DNA from 3 places in the Caldifermentibacillus hisashii genome. Region 1 is predicted to be linked to each of the others. Evidence: riboswitches for the same ligand, from Rfam matches in the RefSeq annotation. Region 1 holds a riboswitch; each other region holds the start of a gene.
The links. A riboswitch is a leader RNA that binds a small molecule or an ion and turns the genes downstream of it on or off. The one in region 1 is predicted to bind S-adenosylmethionine.
Positions count from the first base shown of each region.

Region 1 (4,322 bases):
AAAGGTATCTTTACACTCCATCGGTATTTTTTCACGATAATCCAATCTATATTGCCGCAACCGTTATCTTTCACTAAGCTGCATTCAACAAAAAAGGGTGAACATAAAGATAAACATCTTTTGGACACCCTTCGTTTTATTCATTACTCCAGTCGATTCCTTTTCAACTCAACAACGTCTCCGGTATGAGCTTAAAGCCTTCAATAACGGCATCTTCATCAACTTCAATTAAAATACAACGTTTGCCGCTGACGGTTACTTGTTTAACATACTTCAAATCTTGCGGACTGATTGAGATATTGGCAACCTTTGTTTGAATTTTTATCGATTTTGGTACTAAGCTTGTTGCCTTTAGCTCATATTTTTCATCATCAATTACTTTTTGAAACGCCATTTCGACTTTTTCCGGATTTACATCTTCAACTCCGCTTGCTTTCAAAACCTGCTCAACATCTTTATAATCGAGTTTTGGAATATCTTGTTCCTCTTCCTCTTCCATCATTCGATTAATTTCTTCATATACATTCGAAAGTGTTGACGATTCTACTTCTTCACCAACCACTTCTTTAACAATTTCTTCAAAAACTGCTTTATCGTCTTGAGCGGTCATCACCGGTTCCGCATTCAATACATCCTCAATAATATGATAGTCCGGTTGGTTTGCCTTCCCTGTCGAGTATAAAATATGATTAATATCAGTGTAATTTTCCGTAAAACAAGGAAAGAGGAATCCCGACATTGGTGATGTTAAATTAATAATTGAATCGACGACTACATTTGCTTTAAACTCCAGCTCAACAAAATCAAAAAGCAGTGATTTTTTCGGCTGTTCGGTACGATTTATGCTACAAAGGATAAATGGATGGGTATATACGGAATCATTTGCGTGTTCTTCCGTCTCCTCATTCGTCCTTTTGGTTGGTTTATAATATTCGCCGCGAATGAACGTAATTACGATATCTTTTTCATACTGAATATCTTTGACCATTTTTTCAACAAGCAGAAGCATTTGTGATTTCCAGGATTCAACATCATCGTTTTGGATTGCCTCGTATAGAATGTCCTTGCTATGCGCCTCTGCTTCCGCCTGAAACTTTAGCTCAAACAGTTTTACATCCAGCTGGCCGGTTAACACCTTTTTGAAGTTCAACATAAATAATTCTTGCTGCTCCCGGTCCAACATCGGAAACGGATGACATTCTTGATAAAAAATTTCACTGCTTTCTTTTCGAATATACACATTAAAAATATCTTTCACTTGCAAAAGATGATTATCTAACTTAAATTGCTTTCGGATATTTGCGATGTCTTTTACATTCATAAGAACTTCCCCTACTCTATTAGTCTACCTAACTAATTATAAGCAAATGCTCACCATTTTGGAAGAAGACAATCAACACGTATGATAAAGCCGATCACTAATGAAGGGATAAAAAATTTTTCTCTATTTTTACTCATACATCTGCTTAAAATTTGAAGAAAGTTCATACGTGGGTGAAAATTATTTGCGAAAGGTCCATAACAAATTTTTTAAAAAAATAGTTGACATATAGGAATAATACGTATATATTAATAAACAAGATTAATTTCATATTTTCAAATATTCTTATCTAGAGAGGTGGAGGGACTGGCCCGAAGAAACCTCGGCAGCGGACTTATTAAAAGTACTGTGCCAATTCCAGAAAGCTTTTGGCTTGAAGATAAGAAGAGATCGAAAACTATAATCGTTATGTTTACCTCTCTTCTTTCTTGAAGAGAGGTTTTTCATTTGTCAATACCGGTGACTTACCATATTGACAAGCTTAACAAAAAAATAAAAAAAGTGAGGGAAACATCATGACAACAAAAACAATTACAAAAGCACCTTTTAAAGCTGATCAAGTAGGGAGCCTACTTCGTCCGGAGCGAATCCATAAAGCAAGAAAGGACTTTCAAGAAGGAACCATTACAGCTGAGGAATTAAGAGCCATTGAAACAGAAGAAATCAAACGAATTGTCGATAAACAAATTGAAATTGGTCTGAAAGCTGTGACGGATGGCGAGTTCAGACGGAGATTTTGGCATACGGATTTTATGGAGCATTTAAACGGGGTTGAAGGGTATATCCCTGAACAAGGTTATCAATTTGTTGGCGTCGAAACCGAAAAATATAATGTCCGCGTTGTTGGAAAAGTCAGCTTTAATCCGAACCATCCGCACTTGCAAGATTTTATCGAATTTAAAGAAATTGTCGGCGACCGGGCCATTGCGAAAATGACAATTCCGAGTCCGAATCAATTTTTCTATCCGGGAATTCTAAACGAAGAAGTTTATCCGGATGTTGAAGATTTTGCAAAAGATCTAATTCAAGCATACCGTGATGCGATTCAAGCATTCTATAATGCCGGCTGTCGTTACCTGCAATTAGATGATGTTGCGATTGCCGGTTACTGTATCCCGGATATTCCGGAAGATGAACGGCAAAAATCAATTGATTTGGCATTACGTGTGGCAAATGGTGTACTGGAAGGAAAACCGGATGACTTAATCGTAACAACCCATCTTTGCCGCGGGAATTATCAATCGGCTTGGGCATTTGAGGGTCCATATGATTATATCGCCCCCACCTTTTTTGCTAAGGAAAAAGTAGACGGCTTCTTCCTTGAATACGATGATGAACGGTCCGGTGGTTTTGAACCTTTAAAATATATACCAAAGGGCGGACCCAAAGTCGTTATTGGTATTTTCACATCGAAGTCCGGAAAACTAGAAGACAAAGAAGTAATTAAAGCACGGATACAAGAAGCCGCCAAATATGTTCCGCTTGAACAACTGTGTATTAGTACACAATGCGGTTTTGCTTCGACTCACCACGGCAATAAGTTAACGGAAGAAGAGCAATGGGCAAAATTAAAATATATTATTGATATCGCAAAAGAAGTCTGGGGTACACTGTAGATATTAGGTTCTTTATACCATATGGCAAAGAAAAAATAAGTAAATACCGCCAAAGAAGTTTGCGGAACACTACAGGTTATAGGTTCATTCACCATATGCTAAATAAAAACATATCGGTATCGCCAAAGAAATACGAGAACACTGTAAAATTCCAGGATTGTGTCTTTTAGGAAAAAGTGACTCGGAATTACTGTTCCGAGCCACTTTCTATGAAAAATCTCATTCATGAAATTCTTTTTTCACGACTGATAAGGCTGCGGCAATGACTTGGTGCATATCATAATATTTGTACATACCAAGTCTGCCGCCAAAAATAACATTTGGAAATTGTCCGGCAAGTTCACTATATTTCCGATACTTTTCATTATTTTTTTCGTCATTCACCGGGTAATAAGGTTCATCACCTTTTTTCCACGTTCGCGGATATTCTTTTGTAATGACTGTTATTGGTTGATTGCCAAATTCAAAATGTTTATGTTCAATAATTCGCGTAAAAGGTGTTTCTGCATCCGTATAATTGACTACCGCATTTCCTTGATAATTTTCTAGGTCTAAAATCGTCGTTTCAAAATGCAAACTACGGTACTCTAATTCTCCAAATTGATAATCAAAAAATTGATCAATCATTCCGGTATAAATAACTTTTGGAAATTCCTGCAAATATTCTTCACGTTTTGCAAAAAAATCGGTATTCAATTCCACATCAATTCGTTCACTTGAAAGCATTTTTTCAACAATTTGCGTATACCCGCCAATTGGAATACCTTGATAACGGTCATTAAAATAGTTGTTGTCATATGTAAAGCGGACCGGCAACCGTTTGATGATAAAAGCAGGCAGTTCCGTCGCTTTCCTTCCCCATTGTTTCTCTGTATAGCCTTTAATTAATTTTTCATAAATATCGGTGCCGACCAAGGAAATGGCTTGCTCCTCCAAATTCGTCGGCTTCTCAATCCCGGCAGCCTTTCTTTGTTCCTCAATTTTCGCTTTTGCTTCTTCCGGGGTAATCACACCCCATAATTTATTAAATGTATTCATATTAAAAGGTAGATTATAAATTTCCCCTTTAAAATTGGCTATTGGACTATTTGTGTATCGATTAAATTCAGCAAACTGGTTTACATAGTTCCAAATTTCCTTATTATTTGTATGAAAAATATGGGCCCCGTATTTATGAACTTGAATCCCTTCCAAAGTTTCAGTATAAATATTACCACCGATATGGTCCCGCTTTTCAATGACCTTAACCCTTTTCCCTCGTTTGGCAGCTTCATAGGCAAAAGTACTGCCAAAAAGCCCGGAACCTACCACTAAATAATCCTCATTCATCTTTCTTCCACCTTGCTATTTAAATTCACTAACAAAAATCGTTTCTCACTTTATGA
Region 1 is NZ_CP155467.1:941,306-945,627, reverse strand. It holds gene NSQ14_RS04415 (DUF4317 domain-containing protein) at 164-1,321, opposite strand; SAM riboswitch class I at 1,604-1,707, shown strand; gene NSQ14_RS04410 (5-methyltetrahydropteroyltriglutamate--homocysteine S-methyltransferase) at 1,837-2,937, shown strand; gene glf (UDP-galactopyranose mutase) at 3,157-4,266, opposite strand.

Region 2 (4,322 bases), 1.9 Mb from region 1:
GATGAACCAATTGCTCACTTTACATTTAGTTTCTGTCCAAATTATTTGTACTTATTCAAAAGTTTATTTGATTCCTTTTTATTCCCCGTCGACCGGAACGACTGAACCGCCCCATTTATCAAGTATGAATTGTTGAATTTCATCAGAGTGCAATACATCTACCAAAGCTTTAATTTCTTCTCTGTTTTCATCACCTTTTCTAACTGCAATGACATTTACATAAGGAGATTCACTGTCTTCAATTGCAATACTGTCTTTAACCGGATTTAATCCAGCATCAAGCGCATAGTTGGAATTGATAACGACCAGATCACCTTCACCGTTATTATAAATTGTCGGTAGCATATCCGGTGCATAGTCATATTCGAATTTCAAGTTTTTCGGATTGCTCGCAATATCATCAAGGGTTGCTCCCGTTTTATCAGTTCCATCCTTTAATGTAATTAATCCTTTTGCTTCAAACAATGTAAGGATACGACCATGATCAGGAACATTGCTGCTCATTATGACAGTAGCCCCATCTTTAACCTCATCTAATGATTTATATTTTTTGGAATAGATTCCAATTGGTTCAATATGAATCCCGCCTGCATTGACGAAATCATAGTTAAATTCTTTATTTTGTGCTTCTAAGTAAGGAATATGTTGGAAAAAGTTTGCATCCAGATCTTTATCTTTTAATGCCGGATTAATTAATTCATACTTACTGAATGTTTTAATTTTCAAATCAATCCCTTGTTTAGCTAAAATCGGCTTTGCTTTTTCCAAAATTACTGCATGTGGTTCATTCGTTGCACCAATGACTAATGTTTTTGTATCCTTTCCACTGTCTCCGTCACTTTCACCCGCTGTTTTGTCGTCCTTCCCTCCGCAAGCTGCCAGAGTGAAAACAAGAATTGTACTGAACAATAATGTAAGTAATTTTTTCATTTTGGTTTCCCCCTCATTCATCTTTTATCAATTTTTTTTGTTATTATATCTCCAATAAATTGGATGATAAATACGATAATTAAGATTAATAGTGTTGCAAATAAAGTTACATCATTTTGATTACGAGAAAATCCATCTAAATAGGCATAATCACCTAAGCCGCCAGCTCCGATGACACCGGCTATCGCAGTGTAACCGACTAACGCAATCGCTGTAACTGTAATTCCGGAGATAATCGCAGGCATTGATTCCGGAAGCAATACTTTAAAAATAATGGTACTTGTCTTGGCCCCCATCGCTTTTGCAGCTTCAATGACTCCTTTATCAATTTCCCTTAAGCCAATTTCAACCATTCTTGCATAAAATGGTGCGGAACCAATGATTAAAGCCGGTAATGCCGCTTCCATACCGATCATGGTGCCTACTAATACCCTCGTGAACGGAATAAGTAAAACAATCAATATAACAAACGGAATGGACCGAAAGATGTTGACAACTGCTGAGATGATCCAATTAATGAATTTATTTTGCCATAAATTTCCTTCTGATGTTAAAAACAGTAATAATCCTAAAATAATACCGATAATGAAAATCCAAACAAGAGAGATCCCGGTCATATATAAAGTTTCAACCGTCTTTTCCCAGGCTTTTTCCCAATCAACATTCGGGAAGAGTGTTTCAATCATTTTGTACCACCTCCACCCCGACTTGATTTTTGTTTAGGAAGTCGATTGCCGCCTCAATATCACTTGGATTTCCTTCAATATGGATAAATAAAGTTCCATAGGCACCGTTTCGTGTTTGTGATACTTTTCCTTGCAAAATATTAACAGTAACCGGCAGCTCTCTTATTAATCGTGTAATTATCGCTTGTTCAGCTACATCACCGATAAACGATAATTTTGCAATTTTCCCGTCCGGATATTTCTCTAATAAATGGTCAATTGTCTCTTTCGTTTCTTCCGGTTCTGTCACCTGACCAATAAAGCGTTTTGTAATTTCTTCTTTTGGATGTCGGAATATATCAAGAACAGGTGCAATTTCAACAATTTTTCCACTGTCCATGACGGCCACACGATGACAGATTTTTCGAATGACATGCATTTCATGGGTAATTAAAATAATCGTTAAACCTAATTTCCTGTTAATATCCACAAGCAGATCAAGAATTGCGTCCGTCGTTTGCGGGTCAAGTGCTGATGTTGCTTCATCACATAATAATACTTTTGGATTATTAGCGAGTGCCCGGGCAATGCCGACCCTTTGTTTTTGACCGCCGCTTAGTTGGGATGGGTAAGCATCTTCTCTACCCTCTAAGCCGACAAGTTTAATTAAATTCTCTACCCGTTTTTCCCTTAAAGCCTTTGGAACACCTGCAATTTCCAGTGGGAATGATATATTACCGCGTACCGTTCTCGACCAGAGAAGATTGAAATGTTGGAAAATCATACCAATTTCTCGACGGGCCAAGCGTAATTCTTTCCCGCGAATATTTGTAATATCTTTATCGGCAATGGTGAGTGAACCTTCCGTAGGTGTTTCCAGTCCATTGAACATACGGATCAATGTGCTTTTCCCGGCACCGCTATAACCGATGATTCCAAAGATTTCTCCCTCATCTATCGTAAAATTCACATGATTTACAGCCGTTAATGGCCCGGATTTGGTTGTGAAAACTTTCGTGATATTTTGTACATTGATCATTTCACACCCTCCTTCAGTCTAAACTTCTCCTTTTTGTAGGAAATGATCAAAATGTGAGACGAATTATTTTATTTCTTGTTTAAAAATAAAAGCCTTCCTACACTGATAAGTAGAAAGGCACGCGAATATAATCGAATGTCCTTTCTCTTATCTCTCAAAGTCTTTAAACTTTGTGTGAATTGGCACCATTTCAATAAAAAATTGACGGTTGCCGGGCTTCATCGGGCACATCCCTCCACCTCTCTTGATAAGAGTTAGACGCTAGTATTTATTTTATTTAATATAAGATTCATATTATCATTAAAAAATAGTTGAGTCAATAAAGATTTTTTTATATACTAATGAAAAATTTCCAACTAAATTTTTTCGGTAACCCCAAAACTCGGTAATTGCGGTGTTCATTTTTTTGAAACACGGGCTTTTTCGACTATATCCACCAATTAGGATATATTTATCCAAGAACCGCACCCGCTCTAGCCGTTAATTCCCCCGAACCCGATTGATTCCTTATCCTTCTACCCGTTGGAGCCAGAAAAATGATTCAAGCAAAAGCATTGTTCGGTAATTACATTCAATTTGAACATGACGTAACTTTATTGCTTCTTGCAGCCGTATTTTTCCATCAAGGATAGATTGAATCATCTTTTCCTCTCCTGACAACTCACAATCTATTTCACCATTATATTCCTTTATGAATTCAACCTTGTCTTTAGAAAAAATGAGATAACAAGCGTCTTTTCGGTTCCGAATCAGAACAGTGACCGGCTCGTTCGGAACTAAAATTCGAACAACCGGTTGATGATTGATCCTCTTTAGAAAATTATCGACAGCCACCATACTGAGATACCCCCGAGCAATATTGAGCCGAGTACCGTTTTGTAGCAATGTTACGTTCATAATCAGGCTCTATTTATATTAATTCTCTATATGTTAAAATTCTCCTTTTTTAAAAAAAATAAAATAGCCGCCCTTTCAAAAGGTTATTTTGTCAATTTCACATAAACCTTTTAGGACAGCATCGGATTAAAGTTTTTTTAATTTTTCATATAAGTAAGGAACATCTTGAAAGGCATAAATTTTTTCTTTCACTTGATGTTCATTGAAGAGGACTAAACAGGGAACACTTTCGATAAAAAATGTCTCCGCAATTTCCGGTAAATAATTTATATCGGCTTTCCCAATCGGTAAGTCCGGCAATAATTTCGTGATCACTTCTAACATTTTTCCTGCTACTTGACAAGTACCACATAAAGGGGTGTATAAGTAAAAGGCACCTTTCTTCCCGCTCTTTAAATATTGGTAAAATGTTTCACCAGTCCATTGTTCCATTTGATTCATCCCTTATTTCCATATGGCTTAAGATTACAATAAATATTTTGAATGTACTTGTATATTTGCTTGTAAAAGAACAGTCGCAACATGATTTTCCGGGACTGAAGCAACTTCCCGATAGGTACGATCAATGTATATATGTTTTGCTTCCGGAAATTCACGTTTGAATTGTTTTCTCAATTTGTCTCCTGAGTCATCAGCATCAAAAAGCACAAATACTTCTTTATCATATAACATATCAATTAGTTCATCCAATTTGCTCAGCCCAATCGTTCCATTTGTACAGATGATTTCTACAGATTCATTTATTACCTCTTGTACTTTTTTCTTATCCGATTTTCCCTCTACAATTATAA
Region 2 is NZ_CP155467.1:3,013,848-3,018,169, forward strand. It holds gene NSQ14_RS14685 (MetQ/NlpA family ABC transporter substrate-binding protein) at 79-930, opposite strand; gene NSQ14_RS14690 (methionine ABC transporter permease) at 948-1,616, opposite strand; gene NSQ14_RS14695 (methionine ABC transporter ATP-binding protein) at 1,609-2,634, opposite strand; SAM riboswitch class I at 2,779-2,888, opposite strand; gene NSQ14_RS14700 (SCP2 sterol-binding domain-containing protein) at 3,142-3,471, opposite strand; gene NSQ14_RS14705 (thioredoxin family protein) at 3,658-3,963, opposite strand; gene NSQ14_RS14710 (toprim domain-containing protein) at 3,997-4,322, opposite strand, start outside.
Region 2: it holds a riboswitch for S-adenosylmethionine, as region 1 does, so the genes downstream of both, NSQ14_RS14695 (methionine ABC transporter ATP-binding protein) here and NSQ14_RS04410 (5-methyltetrahydropteroyltriglutamate--homocysteine S-methyltransferase) in region 1, are expected to answer to the same signal.

Region 3 (4,322 bases), 1.2 Mb from region 1:
GTCCGTTATCTTTAATAGCTCCTCTTTTCCTTTTACAGAAATTGTCATCGGTTCTCCGATGATGATATTTATTTTTTTCCTTTTTAACACATCTTTTATATTAGTTGGACCCGAATAGGCACAAGGGACAATCGGGACTTTTGCCAAATTGGCGATCGTCACCGCACCCCTTTTAATTGGCGCATGATCATTTCTTGTTCCACTCGGGAAAATACCGACAATATTTCCTTCCTTCAATAATTTCACAGGTGTTTTTATGCTGCTTGTCCCGGGATTTTTTCGGTCAACCGGAAAGGCATTTAAAGACGTTAAAAATTTGGCGACTGGTTTTCGTTTGAATAATTCCTTCTTGGCCATAAAATGAATTTGTCGCGGTAACAAGGCTACACCCAACCCGACAATATCAACCCAACCGATATGATTACAAGCAATAATAAAACCAGTATCTTTCGGAAGATTATCAAGGTTTTTTACCGTTATTTTCGAAAAAACCTTTAATATAATCGCTGCAATTTTTCCTAAAAAAGAATACAAAAGAGGTCACTCCCTGAAAAAACACATAATAAATAAAAATGGATACTTTATGATATAAACATAGAATAACAAAATATTTCTTCTTTATGAAGTGGAAATGGGGAAATGGTAGGATTCAGCTTAACTTTATTTTGCCTGGGTAACCAGCAAGCGGTCGAAATATATCTCATTACTGCAGGGCCAAACTTGCCAGAATATTTTCTGAGAGTCGGAGTTTAATTTCTATTGGACAAAAAGCTTTGAAAATAGAGCAGAAATGTCCCATAGGAGTGGACGAATCGCTCTCTATGAGACAAAAACATCGGAAAGTCAAACAAAAATGTCTCATAGAACGGCTCTATGGGACAAATCTAATAGAAAATTAAGCTGAATTGTCCCATAGGAGTGACCAAATCGCGCTCTTTTGGACCTTATAAATTGAAAAATACGAATTCGCAGCCTTGTGGGAATTTATACTTTACGTAAAAAAACAGCGAGTGTTTTTTACCCGCTGTTTACTCTATCTTCTATAAACCCCTTGTCTAGCTGAAACAGAAAGCTTCATCTAGTAAACATGTATCCTTTTTTCAATTTAAATTATTGTACCGCCGCTGTCGTTTCCACCGCCTTGGCAATCGCTTGTTCTAAGTCATAAATAATATCATCAACATGTTCAATACCGATGGATAAGCGAATTAATTCCGGAGTTGTTCCGGATAGCGCTAATTCTTCATCACTTAACTGGGAATGGGTGGTCGAGGCCGGATGAATAATCAGTGACTTCGCATCCCCAACATTGGCCACGTGGGAAAACAATTGAACATGATTGATAATCCTTCTACCTGCTTCTCTTCCTCCCTTTATACCGAATACGATCATCGAACCGGCACCGTGTCTTAAATATTTTTTTGCTAGCTCATAGGATGGATGATCTGCCAAGCCGGGATAAGATACCCATTCCACCGATGGATGGTCTTTCAAATATTGTGCTACTTTTAATGCATTTTCATTATGTCTTTCAATCCGAAGATGTAATGTTTCAAGACCAAGTAAAAAATAAAAAGCATTTTGCGGACTCAAGGAAGCACCGGTATCGCGCAATAATTGTACACGCAGCTTTGTAGCAAACGCAACATTTCCTAAATCTGCATATTTCAACCCGTGATATCCCGGATCCGGTTCATTAAAACTTGTAATCCGTTCATTCGTCCAATCAAAATTCCCTCCATCAACAACGATTCCGCCGATAGAAGTTCCGTGACCGCCAATCCATTTTGTTGCAGAATGAACGACGACATGCGCACCCCATTCAATTGGTTTTGCACTATAAGGAGCAAATGTGTTATCAATAATGAGCGGAACACCTACTTCGTTCGCAATTTTTGCTACTGCTTCAACATCAAATACTCGGAGACTTGGATTGCCGATAATTTCACCAAAAAATGCTTTCGTTTTTGGCGTAACAGCTTTACGAAAATTTTCCGGGTCACGAGCATCAACAAATTTTACTGTAATGCCAAATTTTTTTATTGTATTAGCAAATAAGTTGAACGTACCGCCGTATAAATTACTGTCAGCAACAATTTCATCTCCGCTCTCAGCAACATTTAAAACCGCATATGTAATTGCAGCAGATCCCGAAGCGGTTGCAACGGCAGCTGTACCGCCTTCCAGAGCCGCCACCCGTTTTTCAAAAACATCAACAGTCGGATTCATAATTCTAGTGTAAATATTACCCGGTTCTTTCAAGCCAAATAAATTTGCCGCATGTTCAGCATCCCGAAACACATAAGATGTCGTTTGGTAAATTGGAACAGCCCGGGAACCGGTAGTCGGATCTGCTTCTTGTCCTCCATGTAATAAAATCGTTTCGTCTTTATACTCTATCGTCATAAACAATTCCCCCTAAAATTTTGTAACAATAATTAAGTGAGCTTTTGCATACATCTTGCTCTTAGAGAGAATTGAAGAGGTACAAAAAATAAAAACCCCTTCAATAAGAAGAGGTTTGAAATTCATCCCTCCTCTTATCTCTCAGATCTACATCCTGACCTGTAGGAATTGGCACCTTTTCAAACCATGTTTGAAGGTTGCCGGGTTTCATCGGGCCTATTCCCTCCACCTCTCTTGATAAGAGTTTGTACTCACTTTTTTAAATTATTGTTAAAATGATTATACGGAATTGTTTTTATTTCGTCAATTATTTTTTTATGAAAAATTTACAAAATGTCCTATTTTTTCCTTAACGTCGATCAGTCTCTTCTTCCACATACGGATCTTTTTCAAACGGTGGAAGGTCGCCGAAAGTTGTCATAATCCCCTCTTCATTAAGGTCTTCCTCATATTTTTCATGTTGCCGGTTCGGATAAACAGTGATATTTTTCCCATACATATCAACGCCGACAAAGTTTTCATAATCCTCGACATATCCGACATTTTCTTCCGGTTCGATATTCACATCGTTATAATGCTTTTGCGGCTCGATGAAGTCTGAAGGTGTTTCACTCGTTCCCCAACTCGCCACCTCTTGCCAAGCATCTTCTGCATCGAAGCTTAAACCTTCATCATTCGAATCATCAAAATCAAATTTTCCGTACGGCGGCATTAAAACTCCTTCTTCCAACGGTCTCTGGTAGGAGATGACTTGATCCGGACTATGTTTTTTGCAATAAGTTGTGGTCGGTAATGCTTCCAATCTTTCCACAGGAATTTCTTCACCACAAACTTCACAAGTTCCATATGTACCATTTTCAATTGCATTCAGTGCCTTTTCAATATTTTTCAAATGATTGCCTTCATGTTCATTTAGAGCTAAATCTTTCCCGCGTTCAAATAATTCCGTTCCTTCATCTGCGGGATGATTATCATAACTCGATAATTCACCGGTGGATTCATGGGCATGTCCTTTATTCATACCAAATTGATCGTTTCCCTTAAGTCGTTTTTCCACATCCGCTTTTTCATCTAATAATATTGAACGGAAGGCATCAAGTTGTTGTTGTGATAACATATTTTTAACTCCTCCCATCTGTTTCGCTTAGTATTTGTAAAAAATTAAAAATCATGTTTGCTAATTTAAGGTGTTGCTATTTACGGACTTTGTGAATATCCTCTATATGATTAAACCCAAAAACTCCCACTTCCCATGTGATCTATTTCTCATTATACTGGGGTTTATAGGAGGGATATTGTGAAAGCTGTTATTTTTATTTTTTGCCTCATTATTTTTTCTATTTTAATTAGACGAGCATATCAAAACACAAAAAAAGTAAATATAAATCGCATTCAGTTAAAGACAAATACGAATCATGATGGAAAATTGACCATTCTACATTTAACCGATATGCACCTTGAAAATATATCCGTTTCTCCAGAGGATCTTAAACAAATGGTACAAAACCAAAAAATAGATTTAATTGCATTAACCGGTGATTATTTGGACCGCAAACGTACGATTCCGAAACTAATTCCTTATCTCCAACTATTTAAGGAAATCAATCCCCAATATGGAATATTTGCCGTTTTTGGCAATCACGACTATGTGCTAAAAGAAAAAAATTTTACTAAACTAAAAAATTTATTAGAAAATTATGGGTGTAAAACACTACAAAATGAACATGTGACAATTGAAACAAATGGTCAGCTTATCAATATTATTGGAATTGATGATTACAGTACAGGGAGAAGCAATATAGAAAAAGCGTATAATCATGCACCGGCTGGTTTCCATCTTGTGTTAACGCATGACCCAAATGTTGTGCTGAAAATGACAGATGTCCCGTTTGATTATCTTCTTTCCGGTCATTTCC
Region 3 is NZ_CP155467.1:2,108,494-2,112,815, forward strand. It holds gene NSQ14_RS09930 (lysophospholipid acyltransferase family protein) at 1-534, opposite strand, end outside; gene NSQ14_RS09935 (O-acetylhomoserine aminocarboxypropyltransferase/cysteine synthase family protein) at 1,111-2,406, opposite strand; SAM riboswitch class I at 2,538-2,650, opposite strand; gene NSQ14_RS09940 (yteA family sporulation protein) at 2,756-3,523, opposite strand; gene NSQ14_RS09945 (metallophosphoesterase) at 3,704-4,322, shown strand, end outside.
Region 3: it holds a riboswitch for S-adenosylmethionine, as region 1 does, so the genes downstream of both, NSQ14_RS09935 (O-acetylhomoserine aminocarboxypropyltransferase/cysteine synthase family protein) here and NSQ14_RS04410 (5-methyltetrahydropteroyltriglutamate--homocysteine S-methyltransferase) in region 1, are expected to answer to the same signal.